DNA from 2 places in the Streptomyces sp. NPDC087901 genome. Region 1 is predicted to be linked to the other one. Evidence: riboswitches for the same ligand, from Rfam matches in the RefSeq annotation. Region 1 holds a riboswitch; the other holds the start of a gene.
What was found. A riboswitch is a leader RNA that binds a small molecule or an ion and turns the genes downstream of it on or off. The one in region 1 is predicted to bind cyclic di-AMP.
Positions count from the first base shown of each region.

Region 2: linked by a shared signal. The riboswitch ahead of ACIOEW_RS11335 (NlpC/P60 family protein) and the one ahead of ACIOEW_RS32700 (transglycosylase SLT domain-containing protein) in region 1 are both predicted to bind cyclic di-AMP.

Region 1 is NZ_JBIUUC010000014.1:103,681-108,414, reverse strand. It holds gene ACIOEW_RS32710 (FecCD family ABC transporter permease) at 1-720, shown strand, start outside; gene ACIOEW_RS32705 (ABC transporter ATP-binding protein) at 728-1,561, shown strand; cyclic di-AMP (ydaO/yuaA leader) riboswitch at 1,858-2,041, shown strand; gene ACIOEW_RS32700 (transglycosylase SLT domain-containing protein) at 2,047-2,925, shown strand; gene ACIOEW_RS32695 (esterase) at 3,158-4,651, shown strand.
Region 2 is NZ_JBIUUC010000003.1:394,802-399,535, forward strand. It holds gene pcrA (DNA helicase PcrA) at 1-2,328, opposite strand, end outside; cyclic di-AMP (ydaO/yuaA leader) riboswitch at 2,587-2,751, shown strand; gene ACIOEW_RS11335 (NlpC/P60 family protein) at 2,750-3,925, shown strand; gene ACIOEW_RS11340 (MDR family NADP-dependent oxidoreductase) at 4,126-4,734, shown strand, end outside.

The sequences.
Region 1 (4,734 bases):
GTCGGGGTCAACGAGGGCGCCACCGCGGCCGTGGTCGCCGCCGCCGCGGGGTCCGCCACCGGCATGGTCGGCAACTGGTGGCTCGGGCCGCTCGGTGCCGTAGCCGCCGCGGTCCTGGTCGTCCTGTGCGCCGGGGGAGCGGGCAGTGCCGGCTACCGGCTGCTGGTGGCCGGGATCGGCGTCTCCACCTTCATCGGCGCGGTGAGCGACCTGATCATGTCGCGCGAGAACGACAACACGGCGGGCGGAGTGTTCCTCTGGGCCGTCGGCAGCCTCAACGGGCGCGACTGGGACGCCGGTGTGCCGCTGGCCGTGGCCCTGCTGTTCCTCGTCCCGCTCTCGCTGGCGGCCGGGCACCGCCTCCAACTGCTGCGCTTCGGCGACGAGGTGGCGAGTTCTCTCGGAGTCGATCTGCGTCGGGTGCGTACCGTCGCTCTCGTCCTCGCGGTACTGCTGGCGGGTACGGCGGTCGGGGTCGGCGGCCCCATCGCCTTCGTGGCACTGGCGGCGCCGATCCTCGCCCAGCGGCTGACCGGCCCCACCCGCGTGCCGGTCACCGGCTCGGCGCTGACCGGAGCCGCGCTGATCGCCGCGGCCGACGCGATCGGACGCGTCGCCGCTCCGGTCGAACTTCCCGTCGGGGTCGTCACCAGCGTCCTCGGCGGCCCCTTCCTCCTGTGGGTACTGCTGCGGCCCGACCCGGCCGCCGGAAAGGCGTGAGCCGCACATGACCGAGAATCCGACCGGTACGAAGGCGGGCCTCGAAGTCCGTGGTCTGCACGCCGGATACCCGGGCCGCCCCGTCGTCGAGGACGTCGGCCTCACCGTCCCCGCCGGACAGGTCGTCGCGATCGTGGGTCCCAACGGCTGCGGGAAGTCGACCCTGCTGCGCACCGTCGCCCGGCTCCACCGGCCCGAGTCCGGCACGGTGCTGATCGACGGGACGGACATCTGGCAGACCGGCCGGCGCCGGGCCGCCCACCATGTCGCCCTGCTGCCGCAGTCGCCGCGCGCTCCCGAGGCGGTCACCGTGGCCGGTCTGGTCCGCTATGGCCGCAGCCCGCACCAGGGGCTGCTGCGCCAGTGGTCGCGCGAGGACGAGCAGGCGGTGCGCGACGCACTCGACGCCACCGGCACCACCGCACTGGCCGGCGAGCGCATCGACCGGCTGTCCGGCGGCCAGCGCCAGCGCTGCTGGCTCGCGATGGTCCTCGCCCAGCAGACCCCGGTCGTGCTGCTCGACGAACCCACCAGCGCCCTCGACCTCGGGCATGCCGTCGAGGTCCTGGAACTCGTCCGCGAGGTCGCGGCCACCGGCCGAACCGTCGTCATGGTCCAGCACGACCTCGCCGCCGCGGCCCGTTACGCCGATCTGCTCGTCGCCATGAAGGGCGGCCGCGTCATCGCCCAGGGTGCGCCCCGCGAGACGGTCGACGAAGCCCTGGTGAAGGAGCTGTACGCGCTCGACGCGGACATACTCCGCGCCCCGGGCGACGGCTCACCGGTCGTGGTGGCGCGCAGCCGGACCGGTGCGGCCGCACAGCCGACACTCGCTCCATAATGTCCTGATTGGGCGATTATTCAGAAGTGTCGGAAATGCTCATCGAGGTCGCTTTTTCGTGAGGCGCACCTTTCTAATACCCGGCAAATCGCCCCTTTCGGGCACAGTGGCCAGCGTCACGTTTCCCGCCCCGGACGCGCAACCGGAGGCTTCGGTTCCCTGTCGCGCCAAGAAAGTTGACCCGCCCGCATGTGACCGGCGTCGCATATTTCCTTTTATTGATCTTGCAAATCAATTGTGATCAGGAATTCCGGGCTTGTTTCGTCCGCCCTTTCTCGCTTACGGTCACCGTCAATCCGGATGGAACGCCGAATCCTGCCGCCGTCCGGTAACCCGACCACATCACGTGCGGCAGGAGCGGGGGACCCAGGTTTGCCGCCGGTCCGGAATCCGGAGCGGCTAGGGGTGAAGTCGCCATGTGCGGCCGGACATCTCCAGTCCGAACCCGACAGCTCACCTCGCAGGCGGCGGAGAGGAAAAGCGCCATGCCCTTCAAGGGTCAGCACCGTCGTTCCAAGTCCACCTCCCTGACCCGCGGTTTCATCGCCGTGAGTGCGGGCGGAGTCGTTCTCGCACTCCCCCTGATCGCGGCCGGATCGGCTTCTGCCGCCCCCGCTCAGGCGGTCGTCGCAGAAAAGGCCGCAGCCCCGACTTCCGTGACCGGCAAGGAAATTGCCGTACAGAAGGCCGAATCCACCACCTATTCCGTGGTCTCCGGTGATTCGCTTTCCAAGATCGCCCGGGGGCATTCCCTCAGTGGCGGCTGGGAGCGGCTGTACCAGGACAACCGGAGTGCGGTGGGCGGCAACCCCGACCTCATTCACCCGGGCCTGAAGCTGACCATCGGCGCCAAGTCCGCGGCCGCCGCCCCCAAGGCCGCGACCAAGAGCGAGTTCAAGGCGGAGAACACCTCCGGCAGCACCTCGCAGCCGTCGGCCGACCGGGCCGAGAGCACCGACCGCGCCGACCGTTCCCAGCGGACGGCGACGCCCGTCGCCGTGGAGACCGTGGAGACCGCCCCCGCGCAGAGCGAGACGGCGTACACCGACGACCTCGACGGCTGGATCAAGGAGTCCCTCGCCGTCATGGCGGAGAACGGCATCCCCGGCAGCTACGACGGCATCCACCGCAACGTCATCCGCGAGTCCTCGGGCAACCCCCAGATCGTCAACAACTGGGACTCGAACGCCGCCGCCGGCACCCCGTCCAAGGGCCTCCTCCAGGTCATCCAGCCCACGTTCGACGCCTACCACGTGCCCGGCACCTCGCTGGACATCCTGGACCCCGTCGCCAACATCACCGCCGCGTGCAACTACGCGGCCGCCACGTACGGCTCGATCGACAACGTCTTCGGGGCCTACTGACCCACCGCGATCCCCCGCTTCCGGGCGGAATCGTGAACAGGGGTGGAAGGGAGCTGAGCTGCTCCCTTCCACCCCTTTCGCGATGCCGTACAACCCTTGTGCCGCAGAGCCGGTCCAACAGGGCGCCAGGAGGACAACGGGCTCTTCCCGGCGTCCCCCGGACCAGGGGCCTGGGGGCGGATCATGGTCCGACAGGCCCTCGCCCGGTCATCCTTGAACCGAGGAGCCGCTCGTGCGCACCCACCGTTCGGCCGCCGTTGTCGCGGCCTCATTCCTCCTGATGGCAGGGGCCGCGGTCGTCGCGCCCTCCGCCTACGCCGGCGCCCCCGGCGGAACGCACGCGGACGACCGCAACTCCGATTTCAACGGCGACGGCTACGAGGACGTGCTCATCGGCGCGCCCGGCGGGACCGTCGGCGGCAAGAAGGGCGCGGGCTACGTGACCGTGCAGTACGGCGGGCCGGGCGGCATCGGCACCACCCGGGGCGCCGTCCTCAGCCAGAACACCACCGGCGTGCCGGGCGCCGCCGAGGCGGGGGACGGCTTCGGCCGCGCCCTGGCCTCCGGCGACCTCGACGGGGACGGGTACGACGACGCCGTCGTCGGCCTCCCCGGCGAGAACATCGAACCGGTGACCGACGCGGGCGGCACCATTGTCCTGTGGGGCTCCGCGAAGGGGCTCTCCGGCGCGGACAGCGACTGGCTGCAGGCCGAGGAGCCCGTCGCCGGTGCCAGGTTCGGCAGTGCACTCGCCGCGGCGCACTTCAGCCCCGACATCCCCGGCGACCAGCTGGCCGTGACCGACCGCACCGACCTCACTCTCTACCAGTACGAGGCGGCGGCCCGGAGTAAGGCCGGGGCACCGGCGCCCACCTCCCGCAGCAGCCGCATCCCCGGCACCCCGGGTCGGGAGATCGTGCCCCGGGCCATGACGACCGGCGACTACGACGGCAACGGTCTCGCCGACCTCGTCATCTCCGGCGTCACCGTCGGCGGGGAACCGGGGCACGGCTGGTCCGCGCTCTTCCTCGGCGAGGTCCAGGGACTCCGGTACGACCACGATCTGCGCGGCGGCCCCGCCGTCGCCTCCGGCGACATCAACAACGACGGCTACGACGACCTCGTCACCGGGGAGCCCGGCAGCCCCGACGACGGCGGCGAGTCGATGACCGGCGGCGTGGTCGGTGTGTACTACGGCAGCCTGGGCGACGGACCCGTCGGTGCCGAGGGCCCGGGCACCCCGCCCGTCTGGTGGACGCAGGACACCACGGGCGTCCCCGGAGTCCCGGAGGCCGGCGACGGCTGGGGCGCCGACCTCTCCGTGGCGGACACCGACGGCGACGGGTACGCGGATGTGGCGATCGGCGCCCCCGGCGAGGACATCGGCACGGTCGCCGACGCGGGCGCCGTGTGGGTGCTGCGCGGTGCGGCCGGCGGACTGACCGCCACCGGCGCCGCTTCATGGGACCAGGACTCGCTGAACGTGCCGGGCGCGCCGGAGAAGGGCGACCGCTGGGGCGGCCAGGTGCGGCTGACCGATCCCGACAAGGACGGGCGGTTCGGTCTGCTGTCCGCCGCGCCCGGAGAGAACGCCGGCAACGGTGTCGTCTGGGTGTTCTCGGCCGGCTCGGGCGGCGTGACGGCCTCCGGCTCGTGGACGTTCGACGCCCGGCCGTTCGGCGGTCCGGAGACGGGCGCCGGATACGGGGCCACGATCGACGAGTAGCGACGCCCTGCGGAGCGGACCGGGGCGGGCCCGACGGGCCCGCCCCGGGACCCGCCCAACCCGGTGCGCGATGCCACTATGAA
Region 2 (4,734 bases), on a different contig from region 1:
GCCCAGACCGAACTGGTCGTGGGTGACCCGGTCGCCGGCCACCAGCGTGATCGTCGGCTTGTCCGAGGTCCGCCGGGTCGCGAAGCCCGAGGGACCGGAGCGCGAGCGGGACGCAGAGAGCGACGAGGTGATGCCCGCCGTCGGTCCCGCCGGGGCCGCCATCGGGCCCTTGCGCTTCCACTCCAGGTGCTGGTCCGGGATCTCCTCCAGGAACCGCGACGGCGGATTGTACGAGGGCTGACCCCAGGCGCTGCGCATCGCCGCCCGGGTGAGATAGAGCCGCTCGCGGGCGCGCGTGATTCCGACGTAGGCGAGCCGGCGCTCCTCCTCCAGCTCCTTGACCTGTCCCAGCGCACGCATGTGCGGGAAGACGCCGTCCTCCATGCCGGTCAGGAAGACCACGGGGAATTCGAGGCCCTTGGCGGTGTGCAGCGTCATCAGCGTGACGACACCGGAGCCGTCCTCGTCCTCGTCGGGGATCTGGTCGGCGTCGGCGACGAGCGCGACCTTCTCCAGGAACTCGGCGAGCGTGCCCGCGCCCTCCTCCTCCGCCCGTTCCTGCTCGAACTCGAGGGCCACGGAGGCGAGTTCCTGAAGGTTCTCGATCCGGGTCTCGTCCTGCGGGTCGGTCGACGCCTGGAGTTCGGCGAGATAGCCGGTCCGCTCCATGACGGCCTCCAGCACGACGGCCGGTCCGGCGCCGGACTCCACGATCGTGCGGAGCTCCTCCATCAGCGTGTTGAACCGCTTCACCGCGTTCGTCGAGCGGGCCGCCATGCCGTACGCCTCGTCGACACGGCGCAGCGCCTGCGGGAAGGAGATCTTCTCGCGCATCGACAGGGCGTCGATCATCGCTTCGGCCCGGTCACCGATGCCGCGCTTGGGCACGTTCAGGATGCGCCGCAGCGGGACGGTGTCCTCGGGGTTGGAGAGGACCCGGAGGTAGGCCAGGACGTCCCTGACCTCCTTGCGCTCGTAGAAGCGCACTCCGCCGACGACCTTGTAGGGCAGACCGACGCGGATGAAGATCTCTTCGAAGACGCGGGACTGGGCGTTCGTACGGTAGAAGACGGCGACGTCGCCCGCCTTCGCGTCCCCGGCGTCCGTGAGCCGGTCGATCTCGTCCGCGACGAACTGCGCCTCGTCGTGCTCGGTGTCCGCGACGTATCCGGTGATCCGGGCGCCGGTGCCGGCGTTGGTCCAGAGGTTCTTCGGGCGACGGCTCTCGTTGCGCTCGATGACGGCGTTGGCCGCGGACAGGATCGTCTGCGTGGAGCGGTAGTTCTGCTCCAGCATGATCGTCGTCGCGTCCGGGTAGTCCTCCTCGAACTGAAGGATGTTGCGGATGGTCGCGCCGCGGAAGGCGTAGATCGACTGGTCCGCGTCACCCACGACGCACAGCTCTCCCGGGGCGTCGGCCTCGCCCGCCGGGCCCACGAGCTCGCGTACGAGGGTGTACTGCGCGTGGTTGGTGTCCTGGTACTCGTCGACCATGACGTGCCGGAAGCGGCGGCGGTAGTGCTCGGCGACGTCGGGGAACGCCTGGAGCAGGTGCACCGTCGTCATGATGATGTCGTCGAAGTCCAGGGCGTTGGCCTCGCGCAGCCGGGACTGGTACAGCGCGTAGGCCTGGGCGAGGGTCTTCTCGAAGCCGTCCGCGGCCTGACCGGCGAAGGTCTCCTCGTCGATCAGCTCGTTCTTCAGGTTGGAGACCTTCGCCGTGAACGACTTCGGCGGGAAGCGCTTCGGGTCGAGGTCGAGATCGCGGCAGACCAGGGCCATGAGGCGCTTGGAGTCGGCGGCGTCGTAGATCGAGAACGACGAGGTGAAGCCGAGCCGCTTCGACTCGCGGCGCAGGATCCGCACGCACGCGCTGTGGAAGGTCATGACCCACATGGCGTTGGCCCGCGGCCCGACGAGCTGCTCGACGCGCTCCTTCATCTCGCCCGCGGCCTTGTTGGTGAAGGTGATCGCCAGGATCTGGCCCGGGTGCACCCCGCGCTCGGCCAGCAGGTGGGCGATGCGGTGGGTCAGTACACGGGTCTTGCCCGAACCGGCACCGGCGACGATGAGCAGCGGGGACCCGGCGTGCACGACGGCTGCGCGCTGCTCGGTGTTCAGCCCGTCGAGCAGCGCGGCGGCGTCGACGACGGGGCGGTGGGCCCCGTCGCGGTAGTACGCGTCGCGGGGCGGCGGGGGGCCGTCGAAAACGCCCGCGAAGAGGTCCTCCGGCACCGCTTCGGGTGCGGAGCCCTCGGGGGGCGGTGGGGGCCCTTCCTCCGTGTGCTGGAGGCCGGCCAGGAAACTGTCGTCAAAGAGGCTGCTCATCGCCTCCCGAGTCTAGGCGTGCGCACTGACACTCCGGGCCCGAGTGACCAACCACGCACTCACGACCGGGCACACAGAGCTAGCAGTGGACCGCACGGAGTGGGGGAATTACGGCCCCACCTGCTCCGCAGCGCCCCGATCCGTCGAGGTCACGAAAATGTATCGGGCATATCGAACATCAACCTTCACAGCGGCACCATGAGTTGGCTAGCGTGCTCGTTCGGGCGGCCCGAACCCCCAGAGGCGATCCACGCCGAGCGGGCGTCCACGCCGAATTCGGGCTCCGCATCAGGAGTCCGGAACCGGGGACCCACACGCATCACCGGGGTGAATCGGTCCGAATCCCCCACCAGGACCGTAGGGCAGCCTTCCGTTCCGCCCGAACCCGACAGCTAACCCGGTAGGCGGTCCACGGAAGGAGATGCCGGCCTTGGCGTCGCATCGCAAACCGCGCACCCTGGTGCGCAACACCGGCCCCGCCGTCGGGCTCACGACGGCCGCGCTGGCGTCGGTGACTCTGCTGTCCACGCAGAGCGCACTGGCCGCCCCGGCCCCCAAGCCCAGCATCGAGGACGTGCAGAAAAAGGTCGACGACCTCTACCGCCAGGTGGGCTCCGCGACCCAGCAGTACAACCAGGCGAAGGAGGCGACGACCAAGCAGCGCTCCAAGGTGGACACCCTGCTGGACGATGTCGCCCGGCGCACCGAGAAGCTGAACGAGGCCCGCAGGACACTCGGCACGTATGCCGCCGCCCAGTACCGTGGCGGCGCCCTCGCTCCGACCGCCACATTCTTCCTGGCCGACGACCCGCAGTCGTTCTTCGACCAGACCCACCTCATGGACCGGATGACCGAGCGCCAGACGAGCGCCGTGTCGGACTTCCGTACGCAGCAGGCGAAGGCGTCCAAGCAGCGGGCCGAAGCCGTGGCGAGCCTGGAGACGCTCACCGAGTCGCAGGCGACGCTGCGCACCAGCAAGCAGAACGTCCAGACGAAGCTGTCCGAGGCCCGCAGCCTGCTGTCGAAGCTGACCGCCGAGGAGAAGGCGCGCCTGGCGGAGCTGGAGCGCAAGAAGGAGGCGGAGGCCGAGCGCAAGGCCGCGGAACTGGCGAAGAAGCAGGCCGCCGCCAAGGCCGAGGCCGCCCGCAAGGCCGAGGAGGCCGCCAAGGAGGCCGGCACCGGAAGCGGTACGGACACCGGGAGCGGCACGGGCACCGGCACCGGCTCGGGCTCGGACACCGACGCCTCGACCAAGGCCGAGAAGGTGATGGCGTTCGCCAGGGCGCAGCTCGGCAAGCCGTACGTCTGGGGGGCGACCGGCCCGGCCTCGTACGACTGCTCGGGGCTCACCCAGGCGGCCTGGAAGGCGGCGGGCGTCGACATTCCGCGGACCACCTGGGACCAGGTGAACGTCGGTACCCGGATCGCCACGGCGGATCTGCAGCCGGGGGACCTGGTCTTCTTCTACGACGACATCAGCCACGTCGGCATCTACAAGGGCGACGGCATGATGATCCACGCGCCGAAGCCGGGGGCGAACGTGCGCGAGGAGTCGATCTTCTACATGCCGATCTACGGGAGCGTGCGGCCGGGCTGACTCGCGTCTTCACCTGTGGGTGCCGGACACGGGGCGGTCATCACTCCGTGTCCGGTTCGCCTTCGCCACGTGCCGCTTTTTCCTGGTGCGCGCAAGTGTGGGGGCACCGGCCGGCAGGGGAGGTGACCGGCCGGTGTGCGGAAACCGCCCTGATGCCGGCCCTTGCCCCTGACCCATGGGTCAGGGCTTAGCGTCCGGCCATGAACACGACGCATCGTCTTGTCCGCCTTGCCCGCCGCCCCGATGGACTGCCGGTCACCGGCGACTTCACTCTGGCAGAGGCGCCCGTCCCCCGTCCCGAGGCCGGCCAGGTACTGGTCCGCAACACCCACTTCCTCGTCTTCCCGGGCTTGCGCACCCTCATCGGGGGTGAGACACGCGATGTCCCGCTGCCGCCGCTGCACCCCGGCGACACCCTGTTCGGCCCCGCGATCGGCGAAGTGACCGACGGGCCGCTGGAGAAGGGCCGGCTGGTGCTGCACCTCCAGGGCTGGCGGGAGTACGCGACGCCTGCCGCCGCTGAGTGCCGCCTGCTGGACGGCGCCCTGTCCGACCCGGTGGCCCATCTCGCCCAGGGCTCCTCGGCCTACGGCGCACTGACCCGGCTGGCCGGTGTCCGGGAAGGCGACACCGTGTTCGTGACCGGCGCCGCGGGCGCTGTGGGCACCATGGCGGGCCAGATCGCCCGGCTGCTCGGTGCCGCCCGGGTGATCGGCAGCACCGGTTCACCGGACAAGGCCGAGCGGCTGGAGCGGGAACTCGGCTACGACGCCACCGTGCTGCGCGGGGCGGCCCCGCTCGAGGGTCAA